3 regions of the Paenibacillus sp. FSL K6-1122 genome follow, and region 1 is predicted to be linked to each of the others. Evidence: a T-box and tRNA genes for the amino acid it is inferred to sense, from the RefSeq annotation. Region 1 holds a T-box; the other regions hold tRNA genes.

What was found. A T-box is a leader RNA that pairs with one kind of tRNA and senses whether it is charged. The one in region 1 lies ahead of tyrS (tyrosine--tRNA ligase), so its partner is inferred to be a tRNA-Tyr.
Region 2: it has a tRNA-Tyr gene. The T-box ahead of tyrS (tyrosine--tRNA ligase) is inferred to sense a tRNA for this amino acid. The anticodon was not compared.
Region 3: it has a tRNA-Tyr gene. The T-box ahead of tyrS (tyrosine--tRNA ligase) is inferred to sense a tRNA for this amino acid. The anticodon was not compared.

Annotation. Positions count from the first base shown of each region.
Region 1 is NZ_CP150272.1:4,263,684-4,268,031, forward strand. Features, by position in the region: gene NSQ20_RS19200 (PadR family transcriptional regulator) at 1-22, shown strand, start outside; gene NSQ20_RS19205 (hypothetical protein) at 121-618, shown strand; gene NSQ20_RS19210 (YxcD family protein) at 624-902, shown strand; gene tyrS (tyrosine--tRNA ligase) at 1,057-2,319, opposite strand; T-box leader at 2,440-2,667, opposite strand; gene NSQ20_RS19220 (DUF4375 domain-containing protein) at 2,766-3,215, opposite strand; gene NSQ20_RS19225 (Imm63 family immunity protein) at 3,236-3,679, opposite strand; gene NSQ20_RS19230 (YdiU family protein) at 3,839-4,348, opposite strand, start outside.
Region 2 is NZ_CP150272.1:5,957,516-5,961,863, reverse strand. Features, by position in the region: rRNA gene NSQ20_RS26805 (23S ribosomal RNA) at 1-1,127, shown strand, start outside; tRNA gene NSQ20_RS26800 (tRNA-Asn) at 1,194-1,269, shown strand; tRNA gene NSQ20_RS26795 (tRNA-Ser) at 1,273-1,364, shown strand; tRNA gene NSQ20_RS26790 (tRNA-Glu) at 1,374-1,445, shown strand; tRNA gene NSQ20_RS26785 (tRNA-Val) at 1,513-1,588, shown strand; tRNA gene NSQ20_RS26780 (tRNA-Met) at 1,606-1,679, shown strand; tRNA gene NSQ20_RS26775 (tRNA-Asp) at 1,707-1,784, shown strand; tRNA gene NSQ20_RS26770 (tRNA-Phe) at 1,880-1,955, shown strand; tRNA gene NSQ20_RS26765 (tRNA-Thr) at 1,976-2,051, shown strand; tRNA gene NSQ20_RS26760 (tRNA-Tyr) at 2,061-2,146, shown strand; tRNA gene NSQ20_RS26755 (tRNA-Trp) at 2,153-2,226, shown strand; tRNA gene NSQ20_RS26750 (tRNA-His) at 2,256-2,328, shown strand; tRNA gene NSQ20_RS26745 (tRNA-Gln) at 2,351-2,425, shown strand; tRNA gene NSQ20_RS26740 (tRNA-Gly) at 2,430-2,504, shown strand; tRNA gene NSQ20_RS26735 (tRNA-Cys) at 2,511-2,584, shown strand; tRNA gene NSQ20_RS26730 (tRNA-Leu) at 2,591-2,669, shown strand; gene NSQ20_RS26725 (methyltransferase domain-containing protein) at 2,853-3,779, shown strand; gene NSQ20_RS26720 (helix-turn-helix domain-containing protein) at 4,008-4,348, opposite strand, start outside.
Region 3 is NZ_CP150272.1:315,620-319,967, forward strand. Features, by position in the region: rRNA gene NSQ20_RS01380 (23S ribosomal RNA) at 1-1,541, shown strand, start outside; rRNA gene rrf (5S ribosomal RNA) at 1,620-1,736, shown strand; tRNA gene NSQ20_RS01390 (tRNA-Ile) at 1,775-1,848, shown strand; tRNA gene NSQ20_RS01395 (tRNA-Ala) at 1,883-1,958, shown strand; tRNA gene NSQ20_RS01400 (tRNA-Asn) at 1,960-2,035, shown strand; tRNA gene NSQ20_RS01405 (tRNA-Glu) at 2,040-2,111, shown strand; tRNA gene NSQ20_RS01410 (tRNA-Val) at 2,118-2,193, shown strand; tRNA gene NSQ20_RS01415 (tRNA-Met) at 2,211-2,284, shown strand; tRNA gene NSQ20_RS01420 (tRNA-Asp) at 2,312-2,389, shown strand; tRNA gene NSQ20_RS01425 (tRNA-Phe) at 2,407-2,482, shown strand; tRNA gene NSQ20_RS01430 (tRNA-Thr) at 2,503-2,578, shown strand; tRNA gene NSQ20_RS01435 (tRNA-Tyr) at 2,588-2,673, shown strand; tRNA gene NSQ20_RS01440 (tRNA-Lys) at 2,684-2,759, shown strand; tRNA gene NSQ20_RS01445 (tRNA-Leu) at 2,766-2,846, shown strand; tRNA gene NSQ20_RS01450 (tRNA-Gly) at 2,857-2,931, shown strand; tRNA gene NSQ20_RS01455 (tRNA-Arg) at 2,939-3,015, shown strand; tRNA gene NSQ20_RS01460 (tRNA-Leu) at 3,033-3,111, shown strand; tRNA gene NSQ20_RS01465 (tRNA-Pro) at 3,119-3,192, shown strand; tRNA gene NSQ20_RS01470 (tRNA-Gly) at 3,203-3,273, shown strand; gene iolD (3D-(3,5/4)-trihydroxycyclohexane-1,2-dione acylhydrolase (decyclizing)) at 3,669-4,348, shown strand, end outside.

The sequences.
Region 1 (4,348 bases):
TCCAAGCGTTTCAGAAATTTAATAAAATTTGAAACGTTCCTGCAAGTTGACCGTATTACATGAGTAAGGCCCATTTTTGGGCGATTCAAACAAATTAATCGGGGGGTTACGATCTTTACAATGAAGAAAAAATTCGGAGTTAAACATCTAATGATGGTATTTATGGCCTTTACATTATTGTTCGCAACAGTGGGAGTAACGAATCCGGATTCTGCGGATGCAAGACGTGGTGGCGGATTCAAATCCGGTACGAAAAGTTATAGCAATACACCTAAGAAATCCGACAGCAATGTAAGCAAATCGAATACGAATAACAACTCCAGCAATGGAGCAGCTACAACGAACCGTGGCGGATTCTTCGGCGGCGGTGGCGGATTCATGAAAGGCATGATGCTTGGTGGTCTTGCTGGTATGATGTTTGGCGGATTGTTCGGTGGCATGGGCGCTCTGGGTAACATCCTTGGATTGCTCGTGAACGTTGCAGCAATTATGTTGATTGTTATGCTGGCTATGGCACTCTTCAGAGCCATCTCCAATCGTCGCAAACCTGCAGCGGATGGTCGTTATGACCGTCGCAATGATCGTGATGATGACCGTAACAGAAACGGACGGTACTAGTCTCTATGGTTCTGAGCATGGATGAAATTGTGAATGCAATCTGTATTCATATGGCAGAACGTAAGGGTGTACGTCCAACCGATGTGAATGTAGAACTGAGTTGGGAAGAAGATACAGGTTACTCCGCTGAAGTTTGGATTCAAGGCCGTAGTCAATATCTGGTGGAGTCCAATATGATTGAAGCGATTCTTCGTTACCTGCACAGTGAATACAACATCCGGGCGTACCGTGAGAATGTACGACTTGATCTGGATGAAGAAATCACAGCGATCGTTAATCAATAAGATAGGTCACTCACTGGCCTGATATACGAAAGACCGCCTCCCCTCTGTCCTGACAGAGATGGAAGGCGGTCTTTTTGTTTCTGTATTTGTAGCTTTATTTGTGTGTCTATTATAGTCTCTATACGTCTCTGTGTTACGTTCTAATTCTTGGAAACTACGATTGTAGTTTAACCAGGCTGTAGTTCTTCTTACCTTTACGGATAATGATGAATTTACCGCCAATGGCATGCTCTGCCGACACTGTGAATTCAAGCTCCGTGATTTTCTCACCGTTCATGGAGATAGCGCCTTTAGTGACATCCTCACGGGCCTGGCGTTTGGATGGCTCCAACCCCAGATCTACGAGCCAGTCGACGATATTTTTCGCTTCCCCGTCCGTTTCGAATGTTGGCATTTCCTTGAAACCCTGCTCGATTTCATCTGCTGTCAGGGAACGGATATCACCACTGAACAGCGCCGCTGTAATACGTTTAGCCTGTTCGAGCATTTCTTCGCCGTGAACGAATTTTGTCATTTCTTCCGCGAGTGCTTTCTGTGCTTCACGTCTGTGCGGCTCTGTCTCTACCTTTTCAGCCAAAGCTTCGATTTGTTCTTTGCTGAGGAAAGTAAAGTATTTCAAGTATTTAATGACATCACGGTCATCTGTATTCGCCCAGAACTGGTAGAACTCAAATGGTGTTGTTTTGTTCGGGTCAAGCCAGATTGCGCCGCCAGCTGTTTTACCGAATTTCGTACCGTCTGATTTGAGCATGAGTGGAATGGTCAGACCGTAAGCCTTCGCTTCAGATCCTTCTTTTTTACGAATCAGATCGAGACCACTTGTGATGTTACCCCATTGATCCGAACCACCGATTTGAAGCTGTACATCTTCGTTCTGGAACAGGTGCAGGTAGTCGAGTGATTGAAGGATCTGGTAGGAAAACTCGGTGAACGAGATTCCGCCTTCCAGTCTGCTCGCAACCACATCCTTAGCCAACATTGTGTTAAGGTTAAAGTTTTTGCCGTAGTCACGCAAGAATTCAATCACATTGATTTTGTGTGTCCAATCGTAGTTGTTCACCATGCGAACCTGATTATCACCGTCTGTTACAAACAACTTCTTCATCTGCGCTGTCAGTGCATCCACATTCTCCTGCACTTGCTCCATCGTTTGCAAAGAACGTTCTGCCTGCCGACCACTTGGATCACCAATTGTTCCTGTAGCTCCACCTATCAAAATAACCGGACGGTGTCCTGCCAGTTGAAAACGTTTCAGCATCATGAATGGAATGAGATGTCCGATATGCATGCTGTCCCCCGTAGGGTCAACGCCGCAGTACAATGAGATTGATTTGGTTTCAGTCAACTCACGCAGTCCCTCTGCATCTGTCTGCTGGTTAATGGCGTCACGCCACTGTAGTTCATCAATAATATTCATCATGTGTATAACCCCTTTTCTATCCTCAAGATTCAGTCATGATCAACGTTAAATTACGAAATTACACGCTGGAACGGCTTTTTTGGACACAAAAAAATCGCCTCCTTGTCTTCATTAAGACACAGGGACGATTATCATAACCGTGGTACCACCCATATTGCATGGACAACACGTGACCTTAACACGTTATCCATACCACTTTTGGCAATATATCGTTTGCCCATCCGCTTAGCATTACCCAAGTACTCCAGAGTGTAATTCGCAGCCCTTGTATGTATCAGGTTCCATCAACCCCTGACTTTCTGTAACAGGGACAAAGCCGCTACTGCGCTCTATCAACGTGATTCATGTATTCAATTTATAGCAAGTATAGCCGAACGTTTCAGTCATTGCAAGACCAAGTATTAATCTTCGAACAGAACAACGGATGCATAGTTGAAACCAGATTATATGATCATCATGTTCAATTTTCCGTGATAATAACCATAAGCTTTCTCCGCGATCTGATCCTCATTGTTCCAAAACTGCTGATCCAGCGCATCTAACTGCTGCTCTTGTTCCTTTGTCAGGAATTTAGGAATATCCCACAGTTCGGTAAGCCTTTCATCCTCTTTCAAGTGCTCAATGCAGCCGTATGCTGACGTTATAATCTCCACGACTTGAGTCGCATCAATGATATGTAATGCCCGCAACGCGTAACGGTACACCTCTTCCCCCCAGTTACAGAAAAACTGTATAAAACCGCCATTAAAGATATCCGCCTCTAACAACCATAAAGCTGCAATGTCCTGCTCGTTCGAAGTCAACGATGCCCAGCCCTGTTCAGATTCATTCTTTTTTTCGACAAATAACACAGCATAGTCATACCATACGTCATTAATATCTTGCTCGCTCATGTAACACACCTCACTTTTCTTTATGCCATGCCCTCTAACTCCTGACGTTTACCCGTCTGATGCCAATGTAAATACGGATCACCGATCTGCTGGAAGGCTTCCAGGACACCCCTGTTCAGGTCCTTCATCACTTCATTTGTATAGTTCAAATGCGTCTCTTTATTATCCACGCCATGTCGTTCCAACAACCCTACATGCGTCGCGGTGAAAATAATATCCTCCAGCAACCAATAGATGACTTCATCCGGCTGTTTCACCCGTTTCTCCAATGAGACGAGACCACGTTCGTATATTCGAACGATATACTCATCTTCTCCACTCTCTACATAGGGCACCCCATCCCATTTAAAGCTCTCAAACAAGCGGTTAACATAGTTCTGCATCTGTTCCCTAGGGAAAGATGTACGCTCTAAAAGCTGTAAAAGGATGTCTGCCAATTGTTCTTTGCTTAACATGTTGGACATGAATGCACCTGCCTCTGCAAAAGTAAAACTCTACTTCTCTGATTATTGCATGATAATCTCCAAATTCAATAAAAACGTTGAATTCTAACGTTCATGACAGAATAAAAAAATGAAAAAGCTGCCCAAGGCAGCCTCTTCATATTTATTCCTACTGTTCAATCAGGTCCCACAAAAAGTCTGATACGAAGTATTACATTGTGCAGGTAGTTCGGCATATTCAGCCTGTTCAGGTGAGTGTGCAAACGGATCTGAAAGAACTGCCAAAAGCTTCTCCATCACGCTAAGGTCTCCGTGATTCTCCGCTTGCTCAAGGGCTTCCTCGACCCGATGATTTCGGGGAATGACCGCTGGATTGTTTGTTCTCATCAACTGTCGAGAGACTTCCTTCTCCTCTTGCTGTCTGTCCAATCTTGCTTGCCACCGCTCATGCCATTCAGCAAATTCTGGCGTGCCAAACAAAGCTGTCCCTTCCAATGTATCAAAGGTCAAAGCCAGGAACGTATTGGTGTAATCTGCACTATGCTTCTCCATAAGTTCAAGAAGCTCCTTGATCAATGCTTCATCTTCGGCCTCTTCATCCAACAAGCCCAGTTTGGCACGCATTCCCTTGAGCCAATGATGATGGTACAATTCAGAAAATTGTGCGATAGCATCCTGAGCGAGTTGCAC
Region 2 (4,348 bases), 1.7 Mb from region 1:
CAAGCGACTGTTTAGCAAAAACACAGGTCTGTGCGAAGCCGTAAGGCGAAGTATACGGGCTGACGCCTGCCCGGTGCTGGAAGGTTAAGGGGAGTGGTTAGGAGCAATCCGAAGCTGTGAACCGAAGCCCCAGTAAACGGCGGCCGTAACTATAACGGTCCTAAGGTAGCGAAATTCCTTGTCAGGTAAATTCTGACCCGCACGAATGGCGTAACGACTTGGGCGCTGTCTCAACGAGAGATCCGGTGAAATTTTAATACCTGTGAAGATGCAGGTTACCCGCGACAAGACGGAAAGACCCCATGGAGCTTTACTGCAGCTTGATATTGAATTTGGGTACGATCTGTACAGGATAGGTGGGAGCCTTTGAAACGTGAGCGCCAGCTTGCGTGGAGGCAACGTTGGGATACCACCCTGATCGTATCTAGGTTCTAACCTGGTACCGTAATCCGGTGCGGGGACAGTGTCAGGTGGGCAGTTTGACTGGGGCGGTCGCCTCCTAAAGAGTAACGGAGGCGCCCAAAGGTTCCCTCAGAATGGTTGGAAATCATTCGAAGAGTGCAAAGGCATAAGGGAGCTTGACTGCGAGACCTACAAGTCGAGCAGGGACGAAAGTCGGGCTTAGTGATCCGGTGGTACCGCATGGAAGGGCCATCGCTCAACGGATAAAAGCTACCCTGGGGATAACAGGCTTATCTCCCCCAAGAGTCCACATCGACGGGGAGGTTTGGCACCTCGATGTCGGCTCATCGCATCCTGGGGCTGAAGTAGGTCCCAAGGGTTGGGCTGTTCGCCCATTAAAGCGGTACGCGAGCTGGGTTCAGAACGTCGTGAGACAGTTCGGTCCCTATCTGTCGTGGGCGTAGGAAATTTGAGAGGAGCTGTCCTTAGTACGAGAGGACCGGGATGGACGTACCGCTGGTGTACCAGTTGTTCCGCCAGGAGCACCGCTGGGTAGCTATGTACGGACGGGATAAACGCTGAAAGCATCTAAGCGTGAAGCCCCCCTCAAGATGAGATTTCCCAGTATGTAAGACCCCTTGAAGACGACGAGGTAGATAGGCTGGGGGTGGAAGTGCAGCAATGCATGGAGCTGACCAGTACTAATCGGTCGAGGGCTTATCCAATAGCAAGTTGTAATTCGCGTGTTTCGTTTCGAATCTAGTTTTCAGAGAACGATCTCTGAAGCATATTCCCTGATAGCTCAGTTGGTAGAGCACTCGACTGTTAATCGAGTTGTCACAGGTTCGAGCCCTGTTCGGGGAGCCATATGGAGAGGTGTCCGAGCTGGCCGAAGGAGCACGATTGGAAATCGTGTAGGCGTCACAAGCGTCTCGAGGGTTCGAATCCCTCTCTCTCCGCCATAATATTAAGGCCCGTTGGTCAAGGGGTTAAGACACCTCCCTTTCACGGAGGTAACAGGGGTTCGAATCCCCTACGGGTCATAATAACTTCAAAAAAAGAAGTTGATTTTTACAACAAGATTATGGTATGATCATAAATGTGTTGTTCGGAGGCTTAGCTCAGCTGGGAGAGCATCTGCCTTACAAGCAGAGGGTCGGGGGTTCGATCCCCTCAGCCTCCACCATATAAACTTTATAACGACGCGGGGTGGAGCAGCCCGGTAGCTCGTCGGGCTCATAACCCGAAGGCCGCAGGTTCAAATCCTGCCCCCGCAATTATACTTTCCTTTGAGAAAGTGATCTGGAACCGTGGTGTAGTTGGCCTAACATGCCTGCCTGTCACGCAGGAGATCGCGGGTTCGAATCCCGTCGGTTCCGCCATTTAATCTTTACATGAGGCAAACTGTTCACTACATCTGCTGTATGGCACTGATGCCCTATATAAAGTGTAAGGAATTAAGATTAGACTTTATTATGGCTCGGTAGCTCAGTCGGTAGAGCAGAGGACTGAAAATCCTCGTGTCGGCGGTTCGATTCCGTCCCGAGCCACCATTTTTAAAATAATTTAATATGCCGGTGTAGCTCAACTGGTAGAGCAACTGACTTGTAATCAGTAGGTTGGGGGTTCAAGTCCTCTCGCCGGCACCATGTAATCCTGGAGGATTAGCGAAGTGGCCAAACGCATCAGACTGTAAATCTGCTCCCGTACGGGTTCGGTGGTTCGAATCCATCATCCTCCACCAGTTTTTAGGGGCATAGTTTAAAGGTAGAACAACGGTCTCCAAAACCGTTGGTGTGGGTTCAATTCCTGCTGCCCCTGCCAATTAAATTTTTAGAAAATAACCTTTTATGGCGGTCGTGGCGAAGTGGTTAACGCACCGGTTTGTGGATCCGGCATTCGGGGGTTCAATTCCCCTCGATCGCCCCTTTGTTTTTTCATTTTTTATTGGGGATTAGCCAAGCGGTAAGGCAACGGACTTTGACTCCGTCATGCATAGGTTCAAATCCTATATCCCCAGCCATTATGCGGACGTGGCTCAGCGGTAGAGCATCGCCTTGCCAAGGCGAGGGTCGCGGGTTCGATTCCCGTCGTCCGCTCCAAAATATGGCGCCATAGCCAAGTGGTAAGGCACAGCTCTGCAAAAGCTTTATCCCCAGTTCGAATCTGGGTGGCGCCTCCAGCATATGCCGGCGTGGCGGAATGGCAGACGCGCTCGACTCAAAATCGAGTGGGAAACCGTGGAGGTTCGAGTCCTCTCGCCGGTATATTGAATAGCCCTACATGTTGCTTATGCAATGTGTAGGGCTATTTTTATTTTATATGAAACGATTTATGTGCAGTAAGAAAATCTAGAGTAAGAGAAGATGGACGTTAATAAAGATTGACGTATGATTATATTGAGTATATTGTAGATAAGTAAAGTCTTTAATATGGAGGAGTGAAGTAGAGTGACTAATGGAAAAAATGTATCGGATACCGATCTGTTATTTGATCTTTCTGTATGGGAAGAGGCATGGAAGAATCGTCCGAGAAGTTCAAAATATAAGAAGAAAAGCGTCCCCTCTAATATAGAAGAAGCTTTTGAGCGATGGGCCAGGGATTATCATGCACAGTCGTTCACTGAAGAAGGAAAGCAGCGTTCTGAACGCATTATGGGCTGGATTGAAAACCAGGGTGTGGAATTCGCAGGGTTATCCATTTTGGACATTGGAGCAGCCTCAGGCATATTTACCATTCCTTTTGCGGAAAAGGGGGCAAGTGTGACCGCAGTTGAGCCTTCTGAGTTGCTTGTCTCCCTTATGAAAGAGACGATACCTCCAGCTCTGGAATCCAAAATCGAAATCGTAAACGAACGATATGAAGAAATCTCCATTAAGGATAAAGGCTGGGAGAAGAAATATGACTTTGCATTTGCATCCATGTGTCCGGCGATGTCGGATTGGGAAACGATTGAGCAGGCGATCAATTGTGCCCGGAAGTATGTGTATATAAGTACTATGGCGGGACAGAAGGAACACACACTAATGGATGAACTTAAGGATGTACTGGGGGTAACTTCTTCATACAAGGCCGGTGATATGGGGTATATCCAACAGTTGCTGTATTTGAAGGGTTATTCTTATACGATGATCATTACGAGAGAAGTTAACTCATTTGAAGTACCGGTGGAAGAGATTATCGAGAAGCTACCAGAATGGCTTAATACGTATGAGTTACCATCGGATGAAGATTCCCTCAGATTGGCTGAGGATTACATTAACGATACGTACAAGGATAGTACGGTGACCTTCTCACGTGGAGGAAGATTTGGTAAAATTCTAATCCAACTTGAACAGCCCAATATGAAAACAGTTCGCACTAAGGATAAGCGATAAATCGCATAAGCGTGGCAAGTGTACTAATAATCAGGAATTGAGACGGACAATGTAGTCTAACCTCTAAGATGACACTAGGAAGCATCATACTGCAAAACAAGAAGATACACGTGTCAAACATATGAAGTTAAGATTGCAGAAGTAAAGTTGTAAGTGAAGGGAGCAGGTTATGTGCTCCCTCTTTTTTGAAGCCACTAATTCATCGACCGCTTTGAACCAGACCCTCGTTTATTTAGAGATGTTCGATACTTCTGCTTTCTGCTTACGCTCCCGATACTGGCCGGGGGTGATTCCTTCCCATTTACGGAATGATCGGATAAAGTTTTGCGGATTGTTGTACCGAAGTCGTGCTGCGATATCTTTAACGGTTAGATCACTTTCGTCCAGCCATTTTTTAGCGATGTTAAATCGGTACTTGGTCAGATATTCACTAAATGCACAGCCTGTCTCTTTGCGGAAAACACTACTTAAGTAGTTGGCATTGTAGTGAAGCTTCAAGGCACATTCCTCAAGCGTCAGATCCTTATCATAATCTTGATGAATCATGGCAATCATTTTCTCAGATATAT
Region 3 (4,348 bases), 3.2 Mb from region 1:
AGTCGGGACCTAAGGCGAGGCCGAAAGGCGTAGTCGAAGGACAACAGGTCGAAATTCCTGTACCACCGTAAGCCGTTATGAGCAATGGGGGGACGCAGTAGGGTAGTGACGCGGACTGATGGATGTCCGTCTAAGCAGTAAGGCTGATGTGTAGGCAAATCCGCACATTGTAAGGCTGAGCTGTGATGGGGAGCGAAAATTATAGTAGCGAAGGTCATGATCTCACACTGCCAAGAAAAGCCTCTAGCCAGGTGATGGTGCCCGTACCGCAAACCGACACAGGTAGGCGAGAAGAGTATTCTAAGGCGCGCGGAAGAACTCTCGTTAAGGAACTCGGCAAAATGACCCCGTAACTTCGGGAGAAGGGGTGCCCCGGTAGTGTGAATAGCACGAGGGGGCCGCAGTGAAAAGGCCCAAGCGACTGTTTAGCAAAAACACAGGTCTGTGCGAAGCCGTAAGGCGAAGTATACGGGCTGACGCCTGCCCGGTGCTGGAAGGTTAAGGGGAGTGGTTAGGAGCAATCCGAAGCTGTGAACCGAAGCCCCAGTAAACGGCGGCCGTAACTATAACGGTCCTAAGGTAGCGAAATTCCTTGTCAGGTAAATTCTGACCCGCACGAATGGCGTAACGACTTGGGCGCTGTCTCAACGAGAGATCCGGTGAAATTTTAATACCTGTGAAGATGCAGGTTACCCGCGACAAGACGGAAAGACCCCATGGAGCTTTACTGCAGCTTGATATTGAATTTGGGTACGATCTGTACAGGATAGGTGGGAGCCTTTGAAGTGTGAGCGCCAGCTTGCATGGAGGCAACGTTGGGATACCACCCTGATCGTATCTAGGTTCTAACCTGGTACCGTAATCCGGTGCGGGGACAGTGTCAGGTGGGCAGTTTGACTGGGGCGGTCGCCTCCTAAAGAGTAACGGAGGCGCCCAAAGGTTCCCTCAGAATGGTTGGAAATCATTCGAAGAGTGCAAAGGCATAAGGGAGCTTGACTGCGAGACCTACAAGTCGAGCAGGGACGAAAGTCGGGCTTAGTGATCCGGTGGTACCGCATGGAAGGGCCATCGCTCAACGGATAAAAGCTACCCTGGGGATAACAGGCTTATCTCCCCCAAGAGTCCACATCGACGGGGAGGTTTGGCACCTCGATGTCGGCTCATCGCATCCTGGGGCTGAAGTAGGTCCCAAGGGTTGGGCTGTTCGCCCATTAAAGCGGTACGCGAGCTGGGTTCAGAACGTCGTGAGACAGTTCGGTCCCTATCTGTCGTGGGCGTAGGAAATTTGAGAGGAGCTGTCCTTAGTACGAGAGGACCGGGATGGACGTACCGCTGGTGTACCAGTTGTTCCGCCAGGAGCACCGCTGGGTAGCTATGTACGGACGGGATAAACGCTGAAAGCATCTAAGCGTGAAGCCCCCCTCAAGATGAGATTTCCCAGTATGTAAGACCCCTTGAAGACGACGAGGTAGATAGGCTGGGGGTGGAAGTGCAGCAATGCATGGAGCTGACCAGTACTAATCGGTCGAGGGCTTATCCAATAGCAAGTTCTAAATCGCGTATTTCGTTTCGAATCTAGTTTTCAGAGAACGATCTCTGAATGTAAGCTAAGCTACGCGTTTGGTGGCGATGGCGGAGGGGTTCCACACGTACCCATCCCGAACACGACCGTTAAGCCCTCTAGCGCCGATGGTACTTGGACCGCAGGGTCCTGGGAGAGTAGGACGCCGCCAAGCGAAACCCCATTGGGGTATTTTTTTTCGAAAATTGATAAGGGCCCTTAGCTCAGTTGGTTAGAGCGCACCTCTGATAAGGGTGAGGCCGGTGGTTCGAGTCCACCAGGGCCCATAGCAAGACCACAACAAGAAATACACCAGAGTATGGGGCCATAGCTCAGCTGGGAGAGCGCCTGCCTTGCAAGCAGGAGGTCAGCGGTTCGATCCCGCTTGGCTCCACCATTCCCTGATAGCTCAGTTGGTAGAGCACTCGACTGTTAATCGAGTTGTCACAGGTTCGAGCCCTGTTCGGGGAGCCAGTAAGGCCCGTTGGTCAAGGGGTTAAGACACCTCCCTTTCACGGAGGTAACAGGGGTTCGAATCCCCTACGGGTCATATTATGGAGGCTTAGCTCAGCTGGGAGAGCATCTGCCTTACAAGCAGAGGGTCGGGGGTTCGATCCCCTCAGCCTCCACCATATAAACTTTATAACGACGCGGGGTGGAGCAGCCCGGTAGCTCGTCGGGCTCATAACCCGAAGGCCGCAGGTTCAAATCCTGCCCCCGCAATTATACTTTCCTTTGAGAAAGTGATCTGGAACCGTGGTGTAGTTGGCCTAACATGCCTGCCTGTCACGCAGGAGATCGCGGGTTCGAATCCCGTCGGTTCCGCCATTTTTTTATTCTAGTAAGGCTCGGTAGCTCAGTCGGTAGAGCAGAGGACTGAAAATCCTCGTGTCGGCGGTTCGATTCCGTCCCGAGCCACCATTTATAACACCATGTAATACGCCGGTGTAGCTCAACTGGTAGAGCAACTGACTTGTAATCAGTAGGTTGGGGGTTCAAGTCCTCTCGCCGGCACCATGTAATCCTGGAGGATTAGCGAAGCGGCCAAACGCATCAGACTGTAAATCTGCTCCCGTACGGGTTCGGTGGTTCGAATCCATCATCCTCCACCAGTTTTTCTATGAGTCATTAGCTCAGTTGGTAGAGCACCTGACTTTTAATCAGGGTGTCGAAGGTTCGAGCCCTTCATGACTCACCATTATATGCGCGTGTGGCGGAATTGGCAGACGCACTAGACTTAGGATCTAGCGTCTTTGACGTGGGGGTTCAAGTCCCTCCACGCGCATCCTTTATTTGCGGAAGTGGCTCAGCGGTAGAGCATCGCCTTGCCAAGGCGAGGGTCGCGGGTTCGATTCCCGTCTTCCGCTCCAATATTTTGCGCCCTTAGCTCAGCTGGATAGAGCGTTTGACTACGAATCAAAAGGCCGGGAGTTCGAATCTCTCAGGGCGCGCCATTATAACTTCATATTTTGCCGGCGTGGCGGAATGGCAGACGCGCTCGACTCAAAATCGAGTGGGAAACCGTGGAGGTTCGAGTCCTCTCGCCGGTATATATAACGGGATGTAGCTCAGCTTGGTAGAGCACCTGGTTTGGGACCAGGGGGTCGCATGTTCAAATCGTGTCATCCCGATTGTTGTTATGCGGGTGTAGTTCAATGGTAGAACTTTAGCCTTCCAAGCTAATAGCGTGGGTTCGATTCCCATCACCCGCTTATATATTGAAAAAGAAAGAGACGGTACTCACCGTCTCTTTCTTTTTTTCTGCATTCACAGGCATATTGACCATGATTGTATACGAAGATCATGGATTATATAGCTGATTAGCATGTACCAACATGTATCCCATCCTCACGATATATTCCCCTCTCTTTTAAGTCTGTCCTTAGTCATTGTGGAAGTGTTCAAATAGAGAAGGTCTAACACATGTTCGAACACAAGAATATCTTTTCTTTATCACAATTTATAAAAACGCTTACAAAAATAGCTTGCGTAAATCATTAACCTGTAATACCATATCAATTAAGCGCTTAACCTTTAGGGGTAAGGCGCTTAAACTTAACGTAGATTAAGCGCTTAACCCGTAAAGGAAAGGACGGCGATCAAACTCATGAAAACAATTCGACTAACGATGGCTCAGGCACTGCTTCGATACCTGGATCAGCAATATATCTCGGTTGACGGGGTGGAAACCAAGTTTGTGAAGGGAATCATCGGTATTTTTGGACATGGCAATGTAACAGGCATTGGAGAAGCGCTGGAGCGCAGTCCGGGAAGCCTGACGTATATGCAAGGCAAGAACGAACAAGGCATGGTGCATACGGCAGCGGCTTATGCCAAGCAGAAGAACCGTAGACAGATCTATGCATGTACTACATCCATTGGACCTGGTGCTTTGAATATGATTACGGCGGCAGCTACTGCAACAGTGAACCGAATTCCGGTTTTATTGCTTCCTGGAGACAACTTTGCTACACGGGAACCGGACCCGGTACTTCAGCAGTTGGAAGTGAGCAGTGATTATACAATCTCAGCCACTGATCCATTCAAAGCCGTCAGCAAGTACTGGGATCGCATTGTTCGCCCCGAACAGCTGATGATTGCTGTTACACAGGCGATGCGTGTGCTAACCGATCCAGCAGAGACAGGAGCAGTAACGCTCGCACTGCCGCAGGATGTGCAGGCAGAGGCATACGATTATCCAGAATCGTTCTTTGCCCGCAAAGTACATTATCTGGATCGTCGCCCCCCAGTACAGGCAGCCATTGAACGGGCAACGGAGCAGATTGC